Regions from separate parts of the Rhizobium sp. BR 317 genome, predicted to be linked through region 2. Evidence: predicted binding sites of a transcription regulator. Region 2 holds the regulator's gene; the other holds the start of a gene.
What was found. Region 2 encodes LexA, which represses DNA repair genes until DNA is damaged. Its sites were predicted from a motif close to TGTTCNNNNTGTGTTCNG; they were not measured.

Region 1: a site for LexA is predicted at 3,975-3,992, ahead of QD357_RS03915 (ATP-dependent helicase). Genes of this name have one in related genera too.

What each region holds. Positions count from the first base shown of each region.
Region 1 covers NZ_JARWLB010000002.1:269,222-276,551, forward strand. Annotated here, with positions in the region: gene QD357_RS03890 (amino acid ABC transporter ATP-binding protein) at 1-286, shown strand, start outside; gene QD357_RS03895 (AraC family transcriptional regulator) at 307-1,209, opposite strand; gene QD357_RS03900 (DUF2000 family protein) at 1,224-1,631, shown strand; gene QD357_RS03905 (OmpA family protein) at 1,703-2,371, opposite strand; gene QD357_RS03910 (flagellin) at 2,575-3,588, opposite strand; gene QD357_RS03915 (ATP-dependent helicase) at 4,045-6,507, shown strand; gene QD357_RS03920 (amino acid ABC transporter substrate-binding protein) at 6,576-7,330, opposite strand, start outside.
Region 2 covers NZ_JARWLB010000001.1:276,495-283,824, reverse strand. Annotated here, with positions in the region: gene lpxB (lipid-A-disaccharide synthase) at 1-364, shown strand, start outside; gene gltA (citrate synthase) at 394-1,683, opposite strand; gene QD357_RS01330 (ComEC/Rec2 family competence protein) at 1,963-4,422, shown strand; gene lexA (transcriptional repressor LexA) at 4,403-5,125, opposite strand; gene QD357_RS01320 (DUF2721 domain-containing protein) at 5,516-6,067, opposite strand; gene QD357_RS01315 (mechanosensitive ion channel family protein) at 6,113-7,330, opposite strand, start outside.

The DNA of each region.
Region 1 (7,330 bases), on a different contig from region 2:
CGCCATTGCCAGGGCGCTCGCCATGCAGCCGATCGCGCTCCTTTGCGATGAGATCACCTCGGCGCTCGATCCCGAACTGGTGGCTGAAGTTCTCGCGGTTGTCCGCGAACTTGCCGGTGAAGGGATGACGCTGTTGATGGTGACACACGAAATGAAGTTCGCTCGCGACGTCTGCTCGCGCGTCGTCTTCATGCACCAGGGCCGCGTCCATGAAATCGGCCCGCCGGGCGATGTCTTCGCCAATCCGCAAACACCGGAGCTCAAACAATTCCTCGGCATGCATTGAGAATTGCCGGAGGGTTCCGGCTAGCCTCGCGGCGGCACCCCTGCGGTCTCCAGCATGCCAACCCAAGCGCCCGGCGCCATGCCGAATGCCTTCTTGAAATGCCGGGTCAGATGGCTTTGGTCCGCGAACCCGGTGGCGGCTGCGACTTCGGCGATCGGTTCGCCATCGGCGATCATCGCCTTGGCCCGCTGCAGCCGCCGCATCAGCAGGAAGCGATGCGGGCTGGTGGCGAAAGCAGCACGGAAATGACGTGAGAGCGCAAAGCGGTCGAGGCCGGTGATGCGCTCCAGTTCCTCCGAGCGGACGCCACGCATGGCATGCGCTTCCAGATAATCGCGCGCTGTCTTCACTTGGCTCCAGGCAACGCTTCCCAACGGCTTTTGCGGCAGGCGCGCATGTGAGGCGAGCCCTGCAGCAACCCGTGAGACGAAATCATCGACGAAGAGTTCATCCAGCTCGCGGTCGAGTTCGCCAAGTGCTGCCAGCAGCAGGCCGGCGAGACGATCATCCTCGACCACGGGATCATCGACAAAGGGCAGGCCGATGCGCGCCGCTTCGAGACATTGCATCAGCATCGACGGTTCGAGATAGAGCATGCGGTAGAGCAATCCGTCGTCGGTCGCGGCACCGCCATCATGCAGCTCGTCCGGATGCAGGACGATCACCCGGCCCGGCAGGCTGTAGCGCCGCTCGCCGCGATAGCTGAAGGCCTGCACGCCGCGGATGGTGACGCCGAGCGCATAGGTATCGTGCCGGTGCGGCTCGAACGCGTCGCCACGAAATTGCGCCTGAATGCGCTCGATACCGGGATAAGCGGGTGCGGATACGATGCGGTTTGCTTCCGGCATCGTGCACGAACGTTCAAGACCTTCGAAGATATGGCCGGCAACATCCTCGCGCAAAAGCTCATTCCCAGACTGCATAAGAGAGATCACCAATGTTCAATACCAAAATCGCGATCATTCTGCGAAGCAATCTTGCATCCTGGCAAAAACTGAACGTGACCGCCTTCCTATCGAGCGGCATTGTCGGTCAGTTTCCTGACGTCATCGGCGAGCCCTATCGAGACCGCGCCGGCAACCTCTACAACGCGCTATCGATCCAGCCGATGATCGTCCTATCCGCCGACGAAGAGATGATGAGCACGATTCATCGCCGGTCGCTGGAGCGAAATGTCACCTCCTCGATCTTCATCGAGGAAATGTTTTCGACCGGTCATGATGTCGCCAATCGCGCCGTCTTCTCCGAATTTGCGCCCGAGGACGCCAAAGTGGTCGGCATAGCATTGCGCGCGGACAAGAAGATCGTCGACAAGATCACCAAGGGCGCGACGATGCATTCGTGAATGGGTTGCAGTGAAAACAAAACGGCCGGGTCGCAAAACCCGGCCGTTTTGTTGGAATAGCCAATGTCAGATCAGCCGTTCTGGGTGATCGGCGCGATCTGGATTTCGACGCGGCGGTTCTGCGAACGACCGGCCTCGCTGGCGTTGGTGGCGACCGGCTGGCTCGGGCCGAAGCCGACGGCGGACATGCGGCGCTGGTCGATGCCCTGGCTGCCGAGGTAGCTCGCAACCGAATCGGCGCGGCGTTCGGACAGATCCTGGTTATGCTGCAGGCTGCCGGTCGAATCCGTATGGCCGTTGACGTCGATCAGCGTCCGGTTGAACTTGCGAAGCACGATCGCGACCGAATTCAGCGTCGAGAAGAATTCCGGCTTGATCGCATCCTGGTCGATGTCGAAGGTAATGGCCGACGGCATGTTGAGGATGATGCGGTCGCCGACGCGCGTCACCGAGACGCCCGTGCCCTGCAACTGCGCACGCAGCTCAGATTCCTGCTGGTCCATATAGTTGCCGATGCCGGCACCTGCGAGCGCGCCTACGCCGGCGCCGATCAGCGCCGCATTGCGGCGCGATGCCGGCGAGTGGCCGATGAGGAGGCCGGCAACCGCACCGACGCCAGCGCCGATCGCGGCACCGCCCGCCGTGTTGGATACTTTCTGCTCGCCCGTATAGGGGTCAGTTGTCGTACATGCATTGAGAAAGGCTGCCGAGACGGCAAGGATGGCAAATTTCTTGATCATAGAATCGTCGCTCTCCGGTTCGATGGTCCGCAGGAGATATGAAGCATTGCGGCAATATGATGAAGCGGAATCTTCGCCTACCCACTGCCGATCTGCCGGCACCTTGTTCCGGAGCGTTTTCTCCCCAATTTATGGCTTGCAGGGAACAGGATTCGCTTCGCCGATCCCTCTCTATTCCCGTTGAAATCCAAAGCGTTACGTGATTAGAGGTTCTGGAAGAGCTGTCTCAACGTATCGAAGCTCGCATTGGCAATCGACAACGATTGCAGCCCCAATTGCTGCTGCGTCTGCAGCGCCAATACCCTGCTTGATTGCTTCTCCATATCGGCATCGACCAGCTTGCCGACGCCGCTGGTGAGCGAATCACTGAGATTGCTGGCAAATTGGCTTTGCAGACTGACACGCGATTCCAACGAGCCGAAAGCCGATCCAATAGTGTTCAGTTGATTCAGCATGGCGGTGACCGTGTTGACCATGTCGGTCAAAGCGCCCTGCGTCGTATTGGCGTCGAGCGAGATTTGCACCTGCCCGCTAGTGTCGCCGTTTTGGCTGCTGATCAGCACATAGTTTTGGGCCGCTCCCGCTTCCGTCGCAAAAGCGGTGGAGGTAAGCACGCCATAGCCGCCGGTGCCACTTGACTGATCGTCGATCAAGTATCGTGCATCCGCCGATACGATGGTGCCGCTGGTGGAGCTGACACCCTCATAATTCAGCATGCCGATCGAAACCGTGCCATCGGTATGATGGATGAGGGAGCCCGGGATCTCATGCGGCTCGGTCGGATCCTCACCGTCCTGGAGCACGACCCAGTTGACTCCGTTGAAGCTCGTGGACTGGCCGACGCTGCGAAGCTGGTCCTTGAGTTCGCTGATCTCGTCGTTGAGTTTGGTCTTATCGACGCTGCCCTCGTAGGCCGTCACCAATTTCGACCTGATCTGAGTGACGATGTCGATGGCGCTGTTGACGCCCGTGGAAGCGGTACTGACAGTGGCCGTGGCAAGCCCAAGTGCGTCCTGCACGGCTGAGACGGCGCCGATATCTGTGCGCGTCAGTGTCGAGATCGTCCAATAGGTGGCGTTGTCCTTAGCAGTCTGCACACGCAGACCGGACGACATCTGGCGCTGTGCGACATTCAGATTCGCCTGTGTGTTTCGAAGGACTTCAAGGGCTGTATTGACAGGGGAACTCACCCTTATGAAGGTCGAAAAAATACTCACGACACATGAACTCCGGACGCAACGATACGCAACAAGTACAAGGAGACATTGGAACCATGCCGCGGGCGCTCATGCGCGCGGGCCGACCAAGGTCGGCGAAGGTTGAGCCCGGCAAAAAACAGCGCCTGAAACTCGAGCGGTTACAGGTGCCTATGATTAGCAATCACGCTTAATAAAGCGATAATTGAAACAGACAATTTACCATAAATCGCCCCTCGACCCGAAAATGGTTATCTCGTTCAGGTTGCGATCATTCCACCGCCCTGAGCTTGGCCGCCCTTCGCGCGCAATGCGGAGGCCAACATCTCTTCGCGCAACCGCCGCCCCTCCTGCGACGGCGATTTCGGGCTGCCAAACGGTTATTGAACGGCCGGAACACTCAGAAATGTGCACTTTTTGTTCTATTTACCGGCCGTTTCTTTTGCCTTTCAGGGCAGAATCATTACATTGAGCCGCATGACTATCGGACATGACGACATTCCCTTCTTTGACGAGGAGCCGGAGCACCTGGCCCCGCGTCGGCCTGCCCCTGCCCCCAGCGCCGGTGGCGGTATTGCGGCCCGCGCCATGGCTGCGCGCGATAGCGGCCGCCGGCCCGACTATCTCGCTGGCCTCAACCCGGAGCAGGCGGAAGCGGTCGAGACGCTGGATGGGCCTGTGCTGGTGCTCGCGGGCGCCGGCACTGGCAAAACGCGGGTGCTGACGACCCGCATCGCTCATATCCTGTCCACCAACCGCGCCTTCCCCTCGCAGATCCTCGCCGTCACCTTCACCAACAAGGCCGCCKGCGAGATGAAGGAGCGTATCGCCCTGCTCGTCGGCGGCGCTGTCGAGGGCATGCCGTGGCTCGGCACGTTCCATTCGATCGGCGTCAAGCTGCTGCGCCGTCACTCCGAGCTGGTCGGCCTCTCCTCGAGCTTCACCATTCTCGACACCGACGATGTCGTGCGTTTGCTCAAGCAATTGATCCAAGCCGAGGGCCTAGACGACAAACGTTGGCCGGCTAAGCAATTTGCGGGGATGATCGACACTTGGAAGAACAAGGGCCTCAGCCCGGCCGACATTCCGGAAGGCGATGCACGCGCCTTTGCCAACGGCAAGGGCCGCGAACTCTATGCCGCCTATCAGGCCCGCCTGAAGACGCTGAACGCCTGCGACTTCGGCGACCTTTTGCTGCATCCGATCAACATGTTCCGGCAGAATCCTGATATATTGAAGGATTATCACCAGCGCTTCCGCTACATCCTCGTCGACGAATATCAGGACACCAACACGGCGCAATATATGTGGCTGCGTCTGCTGGCGCAGCGGCCGAAGGGCGAACTGCAAAACGTCTGCTGCGTCGGCGACGACGACCAGTCGATCTACGGCTGGCGCGGCGCTGAGGTGGACAATATCCTGCGCTTCGAAAAGGATTTTCCCGGCGCCAAGGTGATCAAGCTTGAGCGCAACTATCGCTCCACCGAACATATTCTCGGGGCTGCCGCGCATCTCATCGCCCATAACGAGGGTCGCCTCGGCAAGACGCTGTTCACCGACCGCTCCGACCCCGACGATATCAAAGTGCAAGTGCACGCCTCCTGGGATTCGGAGGAAGAAGCGCGTGCGATCGGTGAAGAGATCGAGCAGCTTCAGCGCAACAAGCATAATCTCAATGATATGGCGATCCTCGTGCGCGCCTCTTTCCAGATGCGCGAATTCGAAGATCGTTTCGTCACGCTGGGCCTGAACTATCGTGTCGTCGGCGGCCCTCGCTTCTACGAGCGCCTCGAAATCCGCGACGCCATGGCCTATTTCCGCCTCGTCTGCCAGCCGGCCGACGATCTTGCCTTCGAGCGCATCATCAATACGCCCAAGCGCGGCCTCGGCGACACCACCGTTCGTGCTTTGCACGATTATGCCCGTGAGCGCGACATTCCGATGCTGGCGGCAGCGGCCGATATCATCGAGACGGACGAGATGAAGCCGAAGGCGCGCAAGGCGCTGTTCGACGTCGTGCAGTCCTTCCGTCGCTGGCAGGGCCTGCTTGAAAACACACCGCATACGGAGCTTGCCGAGCAGATTCTCGAAGAATCCGGCTACACCGACATGTGGAAGAACGACAAATCGGCGGAAGCACCCGGACGGTTGGAAAACCTGAAGGAACTCATCCGCTCGATGGATAGTTTCGAATCCATGCGCGGCTTCCTCGAACACGTCGCCCTCGTCATGGACACTGAACAGAACGAGAATCTAGACGCAGTCTCGATCATGACGCTGCACTCCGCCAAGGGTCTGGAATTCGACACCGTTTTCCTGCCCGGCTGGGAGGAAGGCCTTTTCCCGCACCAGCGCTCGCTTGACGAAAGCGGCCGCGCCGGTCTGGAGGAAGAACGCCGCCTCGCCTATGTCGGCCTCACCCGCGCCAAGCGCCGCTGCCACATATGGTTCGTCTCCAACCGCCGCATCCACGGCCTCTGGCAATCGACCATCCCTTCGCGCTTTCTCGACGAACTGCCGGAAACCCATGTCGAAGTCGCGGAAGTGGAGCAATCCTATGGCGGTTACGGCCGCGGCGGCTACGGCCAGTCCCGTTTCGACAAGGCCGATCCCTTCGCCAACTCCTATTCTACCCCCGGCTGGAAACGCGCCCAGGCCAACAAGACCGACGCCACCCGCGACAACTGGGGCTCCCGCTCCGGCCACGCCGTCGAACGCATCGGCTACGGCGAAAGCGGCCCCAAAACCCGCACCATCGACGGCGAACTCGTCGCCAAATCCACCTCCGCCGAACCCTCCCGTTTTTCCATCGGCGACCGCGTCTTCCACATCAAGTTCGGCAACGGCAATGTCTCGGAGATCGAAGGCAACAAGCTGACGATCGATTTCGATCGCGCCGGGCAGAAACGAGTGTTGGATGGTTTTGTGGAGCGGGTTTGAGGGTTGTTGCAGGCATCTGCCGCATCAATCATCTGCTTCGTCAACGCAATACACTTTGCCCCGCCGACCTAGGGTACATGCTCCATCATGATTTGCGTGTGCAACATCGGCGCTTCGCTTCCAAAGTAAGTCTTCAGTAGCGGCAGAAAATCGTCTGATAGATAAAAATCCGTGAGCGCACGGTCGACCACTAGGCGGAAGTCGGCATCGTCGCGCCTCAGAGCGATTGCATATGGTTCGTGCGTGAACAGGCGATCGCCGACTTCGAGCAAGGACGGATCGTGCGCGCGCTGGGCCAAGCTCATCAACAGCACCCGATCGGCAAAATAGGCGTCGATCTTATGTTCCTCCAGCGCCTTAAGTCCGTCTTCGTGCGTGTCGAAATCGGCGATCCGAGTTTTCGACGTCTCGATGCTGCGCGCCTCGCGCAATATTGCATCCGTCGTGGTGTTTGCGCGCACACCAATGACGCTGGTGGATGCGGCACGCTGGCTGACGGAACGAACGGCGGGCGTGTCGAGAAATAGCGCGTGCAGATAGTCGGGCGAGTCCTTGCGCAACAGGGCGCTCGCCCCGGTCAGGAAGATTGGCTGTGAGAAATCAACGAGTTTCCGCCTCTCCAGATTGACGGTGATAGCCCCACAAAGCAGGTCGATCTGACCGTTCTTGACAGCGTCGAAACCATTGGCCAGCGTCATTTCTACATATTCGCGCTTTAACTGCGGAACCGCATGCTCGATTTCGTCGGCGACCTTGCCGCAGAGGTCGATGGCATATCCCGTCGGCTTTTCATTCGGCTTGCTGGAGGAAAACGGTGCCTCGT
Region 2 (7,330 bases):
TGCAATGGCAGCCTCCGGCACCGTGGTTCTGGAATTGGGGCTTGCGGGCGTTCCCGTCATTTCGGCCTATAAGACCGAGTGGCTCGCCCGGTTCGTGCTTTCGCGCATCAAAACCTGGACGGCGGCTCTGCCGAATTTGATTGCGGATTATGCCGTGGTGCCCGAGCTGATCAACGACGTGCTGCGTCCCGGTCTGTTGGCCCGCTATATGGAGCGCTTGTCGAATGATACGCCGGAGCTTGCGGCTATGCTTCACGGCTACGATCTGGTCTGGCAGCGAATGCAGACCGAGGAACCGCCTGGCGAAAAGGCGGCGGCGATCGTTCTCGATGTCTTGTCCAAGAAAAAACCCGGCCATTTCTGACCGGGTTTTTTGTTGTCTCGTTTTTCGGCTTAACGCTTGGAAACCGGAACGTATTCGCGCAGCGGTTCGCCGGTGTAGAGCTGGCGCGGACGGCCGATACGCTGTTCCGGATCTTCGATCATCTCGTTCCACTGAGCGATCCAGCCGACGGTGCGGGCAAGCGCAAACAGCACTGTGAACATGGTCGTGGGGAAGCCCAGGGCCTTCAGCGTGATGCCGGAATAGAAGTCGACGTTCGGGTAAAGCTTCTTCTCGATGAAATAGTCATCGGTCAGCGCGATACGTTCCAGTTCGATCGCGATGTCGAGCAACGGATCGTCCTTGATGCCGAGTTCGCCGAGCACTTCGTGCGCCGTCTTCTGCATGATCTTGGCGCGCGGATCGTAGTTCTTGTAGACGCGATGGCCGAAGCCCATCAGACGGAACGGATCGTTCTTGTCCTTGGCGCGGGCGATATATTCCGGAATACGGTCAACCGTGCCGATTTCCGTCAGCATGTTGAGCGCTGCTTCATTGGCGCCGCCATGAGCCGGGCCCCAGAGGCATGCGATGCCAGCGGCAACGCAAGCGAACGGGTTGGCGCCGGAAGAGCCAGCGAGACGAACCGTCGAGGTCGACGCGTTCTGCTCATGATCCGCGTGCAGGATGAAGATGCGGTCCATGGCGCGTGCAAGCACCGGATTGACTACATATTCCTCGCAGGGCACGGCAAAGCACATGCGCAGGAAATTCGAGGCATAGTCGAGATCGTTCTTCGGGTAAACGAAGGGCTGGCCGATATGGTACTTGTAAGCCATGGCGGCAAGCGTCGGCATCTTGGCGATCATGCGCAGGCTTGCGACCATGCGCTGGTGCGGATCGGTGATGTCGGTGGAGTCGTGATAGAAGGCCGACAGAGCGCCGACGCAGCCGCACATGACGGCCATCGGATGCGCATCGCGGCGGAAACCGGTGAAGAAGCGGGACATTTGCTCATGCACCATGGTGTGGTGCACGACCCTGTAATCGAAGTCTTTCTTCTGGGCTGCGGTCGGCAATTCGCCGTAGAGCAGCAGGTAACAGACTTCGAGGAAATCGCCGTGTTCAGCAAGCTGTTCGATCGGATAACCGCGATGCAGCAGAACGCCTTCGTCGCCATCAATAAAGGTGATTCTGGACTCGCACGACGCAGTCGAGGTGAAGCCAGGATCGTAGGTGAAAGTGGAGGTGTTCTTATAAAGGGCACCAATATCAATGACACTTGGGCCGATGGTTCCGGTCTTAACCGGCAAATCCACCGTCTTTTCACCCCAAGTTAGTTTCGCGCTTTGTTCCGTCATGCTGATCCTCCAAGATTTGGCGGGATGGCGCCTTAAAAAGCGCCAAAGGGTTAAGCGACTAACGATTAGCTATATGATCCAGAGCCTAATGCCAAGTTATCGTTACGCCTATTTGTGCATTGCGGTATCAACTTTTGGGCACTGCGGTAGGCGGACTCGTCGTGCGCTAACATGAATTGGCGTCATTTGTTGGAGATTAGGCCGATTTCAGTTGAAATCACCTAGCGGTGACGGCAAAACTCTCGCTCTAGCTGTAGTTTTGCGTGGGCGCTGGGGTATATGCCTAATTTAGAGGCACCGGATCCGCAGGTGGAAAGTAGGGAGTTTGCTGCGGTTGCCGAGCGCGAGCACGGCATCGGCACGACTATTTCTGCTACCAAAGCGATGCGGCCGGAGCGAACACAGGATCACGCCGCGCTTATTGCCCGTCTTCGCCTTGCGGCAGGCAGCATCCGACTCGGCATTTACCATTTGGTCGAAGAAGAGGCGGCGTACGGTCGCGCGATGCTGTTTGCGCCGGTCTATATCGGCGCCGGCGCGATCTTCTGGTTTGCCGCCGGAGCCGATCCGCCGCCGCAGGCCGTTTTTGCCGCCCTCCTTATCTTCGCAGCCGCTTTCTTCATCCAACAGGAGGCGGGGCGGGTGTTGCGGCACTTGCTGTATGCGGCCATGCTTGCCTGCTCCGGCATGGCTTTGGCGCAATGCGAAACCTGGCGCGCGTCGACGGTGATGCTCGACTCTGCGGTGACGACTACGATCACCGGGCGGATCGAACGGCGCGAGGCCGACGATAAGGGGCGTTGGCGCTATGTCGTAGCTCTCGAGGCAACGGAAAAGCCGGCTGTTCGCCGGCCTCCGGCGCAGATCACCATTTTCGTGCGCAAACAGCTCCAGCCCTTTGAACTCGGGGATCGCATTCAAGGCAGGGCGCGGCTGACGCCACCGGCCGGACCCGCCTTGCCCGGTCTCAACGATTTCGCCTTCAGCGCCTATTTCGATGGCACCGGCGCGAACGGCTTTGCCTACGGAACGCCGACGCTACTATCACCGACCAGTGATGTTGCTCAGGGATCGTTTTTCGATAAGGCGGATATCTGGCTCGCGCGTTTGCGCAGCAGCATCGGCGACAGGATTAGGATGCTTTTGCCCGGTGACACCGGCGCCTTTGCGGCCTCGCTTGTCACCGATGAGAGACGAGCGATCTCGGATGAGACGACGGAAGCGCTGCGGACCTCAGGTCTTGCGCATATCATTGCCATCTCCGGCCTGAACATGGCGCTCTCCGCGGGCATCTTTTATGTCGGCCTGCGTTATGCCCTCAGCCTGTTTTTCGGCGTGGCCCAGGCCTGGCCAACGAAGAAGATCGCAGCCTTCGGCGCGCTGGTCACGGTGACAGCCTATTATTTCATTTCCGGCTTCGGCGTATCGGCAGAGCGCGCTTTCATCATGATGGCGATCATGCTGGTTGCCGTGCTCTTCGACCGGCCATCCCTCAGCCTCCGAAACGTAGCACTGTCGGCGATCGTCATCCTCATTCTGTCACCGTCACAGGCGCTCGGACCAAGTTTCCAGATGTCCTACGCGGCGACCTTGGCATTGGTGTCCGGTTATTCGCTCTGGACGAGGCGACCGCATCGGGAAAGCGTTCTCTCCCGGTTCCGGCTCCTGCGTCCGCTGCTCTTCGTCTCGCGCTTCTTCGGAGGCATATTGTCGACCTCCTTTATCGGCGGCGCGTCGACCGCGATCTTCTCGATAGAGCATTTTCACCGCTTGGCGACATATGGTCTTGTCGCCAATCTGGCGGCCATGCCGGTCGTCTCCTTTGTCGTCATGCCTTTTGGTATGGCGGCTACAATGCTGATGCCGTTTGGCGTCGATGCTCCTTTCTGGCAGATCACCGGCGCGGGACTCGATGCCGTCATCGTCGTTGCCAAAACGGTCGCCGCCTGGGGCGGCAATATTCCCTTTGGCCGACTACCGGTCTGGCTATTTCCCACGGTCATAGTCGGCTTCTTGCTGATGACCCTGCTCAAAACATGGCTGCGGCATGCGGGTGCGCTTTTGATCATTGGCTCGGTCGCAGTCGTGGCCCTCAGCCCCGGTGTTCCGAAACCCGATCTGATGATCTCCGAGGACGGTACGCTGGTCGCTTTGCTGCGAAACGGTGCGTTGACGACCAACCGTGAGAAACCGCCCGATTTCATCTTCGAGCAGTGGCAAAGAGCCCTGGCGATCACCGAGCAGCAACCGCCTGCGATGCTTCCGCCCGACAGCCAGCTCCCTAAAATCAGCAAATCGGACAAGCATCGCCGCTTGAGTTCCGACGAACAGACCGCCGTTCGAAAGGCGATGGATGCGGCACTGGACAATGCCGGGCAGGGCGGTTTCGCCTGCCAGAAAGGGGCTTGGTGCGTGGCAATGCTGGAGAATGGCGACATGCTTGTCACCATTGAAGACGCTGCTTATCTCGCTCCGGCCTGCGATACCGCCAATATCGTCGTCACACCCATACGGCTGCGGCTTGATCGCTGCCGCTCCGGCGCTATGCTTTTTACGGGCGTAACACTTCGCCGGACTGGGTCCATCGAAATGAACCTCGGCGCCGAGAAACCGGTAATAACGGCGGCGTTTGAAAATCTAACGCGGCCATGGAGCCTTCATCGCGCCTATGACTGGCGAACCGGTACTTTCGGAGCGCCGATCGCACCGGTGTCACCCGTCAGTGATAGCGGCGAATGAGGCCGACGAGCTTGCCTTGCACTTTCACACGATCCGGCCCGAAAATACGGGTCTCGTAAGCCGGGTTAGCGGCCTCAAGCGCGATCGAAGCTCCCTTGCGGCGGAAGCGCTTCAATGTCGCCTCTTCATCATCGACGAGAGCGACGACGATGTCGCCGGGATTGGCGGTCGTGGCGTTGCGGATAATGACGGTATCGCCATCAAAGATGCCGGCATCGATCATCGAGTCGCCCTTGACCTCCAGCGCATAGTGCTCGCCGGAGCCGAGCATGTCGGCGGGAACGGTGATGTCATGGGTATTGTTCTGGATGGCCGAGATCGGAACGCCGGCGGCGATGCGGCCCATGACGGGGACCGAGACCGAACTGTTGTTTTCCTCACTTACCGGCTTGGCGGGAGCGGGTGGCGGCACAAGTTGCGGTTTGCCAAGGCTACCCTCGATGACGCTTGGCGAAAAGCCGCGGCGTGGCTGCAGGCTCGGGCTATAGGCCTCCGGCAGCTTGATGACTTCCAGCGCCCGGGCCCGGTTCGGCAGACGGCGGATGAAACCGCGCTCTTCCAAAGCCGTGATGAGACGGTGAATGCCAGATTTTGACGCGAGGTCCAGCGCATCTTTCATCTCGTCGAAAGATGGCGGAACGCCGGACTCCTTCATGCGTTCGTGAATGAAGAGAAGCAGTTCCTGCTGCTTGCGCGTCAACATCGTTTTGAACCTCGGGACTGAGAAGGTGTCGTGAAACAAATCCAGAACGGACACTATATGTTCCATATGTGTTCCGCAAGTCCTTAAATTTTGGTGAATATTTTGTAAGTGTCTCAAATAAATGGGAACAGAACGGGTCCTGGGCTGACGGATTTTCTCGACGCATACAGACTAAGGTACTGATATGTATATGGAATACGATTAAATGTGATTTCTGCGATCAGGAGCGGTCCATCTCAAAAGCGATAAAAAGCCACGTTGTTTGCTCAATAGTCTCTTTGGAGAGCGATGCTCTCCGAACGAAGGAGAACAAACTGTAGATCGAACAGGAAGGATCGAATTTTCGCGGGGCTGGGATCGGCGACGATTCTAGTAATATTGGATGGAAATTCAATAGGTTGGGCTCTTACTCGAACTCCTGTGCGTATGCTCGAGCAGGGTGCGGTCGTTGGCGATCTGCTTTAGCATACTGCGACCGGCCAGAATCATCTCGAAGAGAAAGGCCACGAAAGCGCCCATGAGCGCGATGACGGCAAGGCCGAAGAACCACAGCAGTAGCTGCTCGCGAAATTGCTGGCGAATCGCTCCGCCCATGAGGCCGAGCGTTGCAAGGCATGTGCACATGCCCGATGCCGTGCCGAGCAGGACGGCAACCTCAAGCGCCAATGTCCGCCGCCGCAGATAGTAGAGCTGCAGCAGCCGCGTTTCATCCGGGTCCTCCGAAGTCACCCGTTCGAAAAGGCTGTTGACCCGGTCCGAGACGCGGGCGAGCCTAGCCGAGAAAACATTGAGGCACCCGGCGGTGCCGGCCAGGCCAGCAGAAAGACCGGCGTCAGCGCTATTTGAATAACGTGCGCGGCAGCAGACGTTAGCTGGTCGTTCAGCACGCTCGATCTCCTTTCCGACGTCATCCGCATCAGGTTCGGGGTGTTGCTTCGGCAAGGAAGGACGTCAGCGTGAGGCCGTGGCTGATCTCACGCGAATGTTTTACGTCGGTGGCGCCGGCGATTGTGCCAACTGTTCAGCGGTTCTCTTTTTGTGCATTGTCAGAGCGGCGGCTGCGGTGTCGGATTTCTCCTCGCCGCCCACCTGGACGGTTGGCTGAGCGAATTCGATACCGTTTTCCATGAAGGCGTCGCGGATCATGGTGTAGGCGCGCCGCCGGATATAGGTTTGCCGACCGGGAAGGACGGTGAAGGCAAAGCTCAGTTCGATACCGAAGTCGCCGATCTGCTCGACGCCCTTCATTTTCAGGGTCTCGAGGATTTGCGGGCCGATTTCCGGATCTTCCTTCAATTGCTCTCCGATTTGCTTGGCGATCTTCTTCGCCTTGGCGACATCGGTGTTGAACGGAACCCGCAGCATGAATTTATCGATCGCCCAGTCACGGCTCATGTTCTGAACGGCGCCAAGTTCGCCGAAGGGAACCGTGAACACCGGACCGCGATGATGTCGAAGCCTGACGGAACGCAGGCTGAAGGATTCCACAGTTCCCTTGTAGCTGCCGCTCTGAATGTATTCGCCAACGCGGAAGGCATCGTCCATGAGGTAGAAAATGCCGCTGACGATATCCTTGACGAGCGTTTGCGAGCCGAAGCCTATCGCCACGCCGAATATGCCGGCTCCCGCAATCAGCGGCCCGATCTGCACGCCCATTTCCGACAATACCGTGAGGACGGCGGCCGCGATGACGATGGCTGCAAGCGCGTTGCGGAAGATCGGCAGCAGGGTGCGAAGGCGGCCCGCGCGCGCGGCTTCCGCCGACGGCGAGGATGCGTCGCTATCGGCAACGCTCAATCTCTCGTCAATGAATGCTTTCGACAACTGCCAGCAGAGATCGGCCAAAATCAGGATGACGACGCTCTTCAGTGCGCCGCGAACGGCTGCGTCGATTGCCGGATTTTCTCGTGCGAGGATGTTGGGATCATAGTGCCAGATGACTGTGATCCAGCCGACCGCGGCTGCGATGACGAGTGCCCGCGCACCACGGACTGCCAACACCATGCGCGCACTGTTCTTGTTGTCGCTCGGCCACCGTCCTTTTGCGAATGCCTCTGCCGTTCGTCCGACGGCGGACAGCAATCCCGGAAGAATAACGGCATAGACCCCAAGCCAGAAAAGACCGAGGAAGTTTGTCACCCAAAGAAGCCAGAGGCCGATCGCGTAGACTGAATAGAGGGTATTCACAAGCGCTAGCTGCCTGGA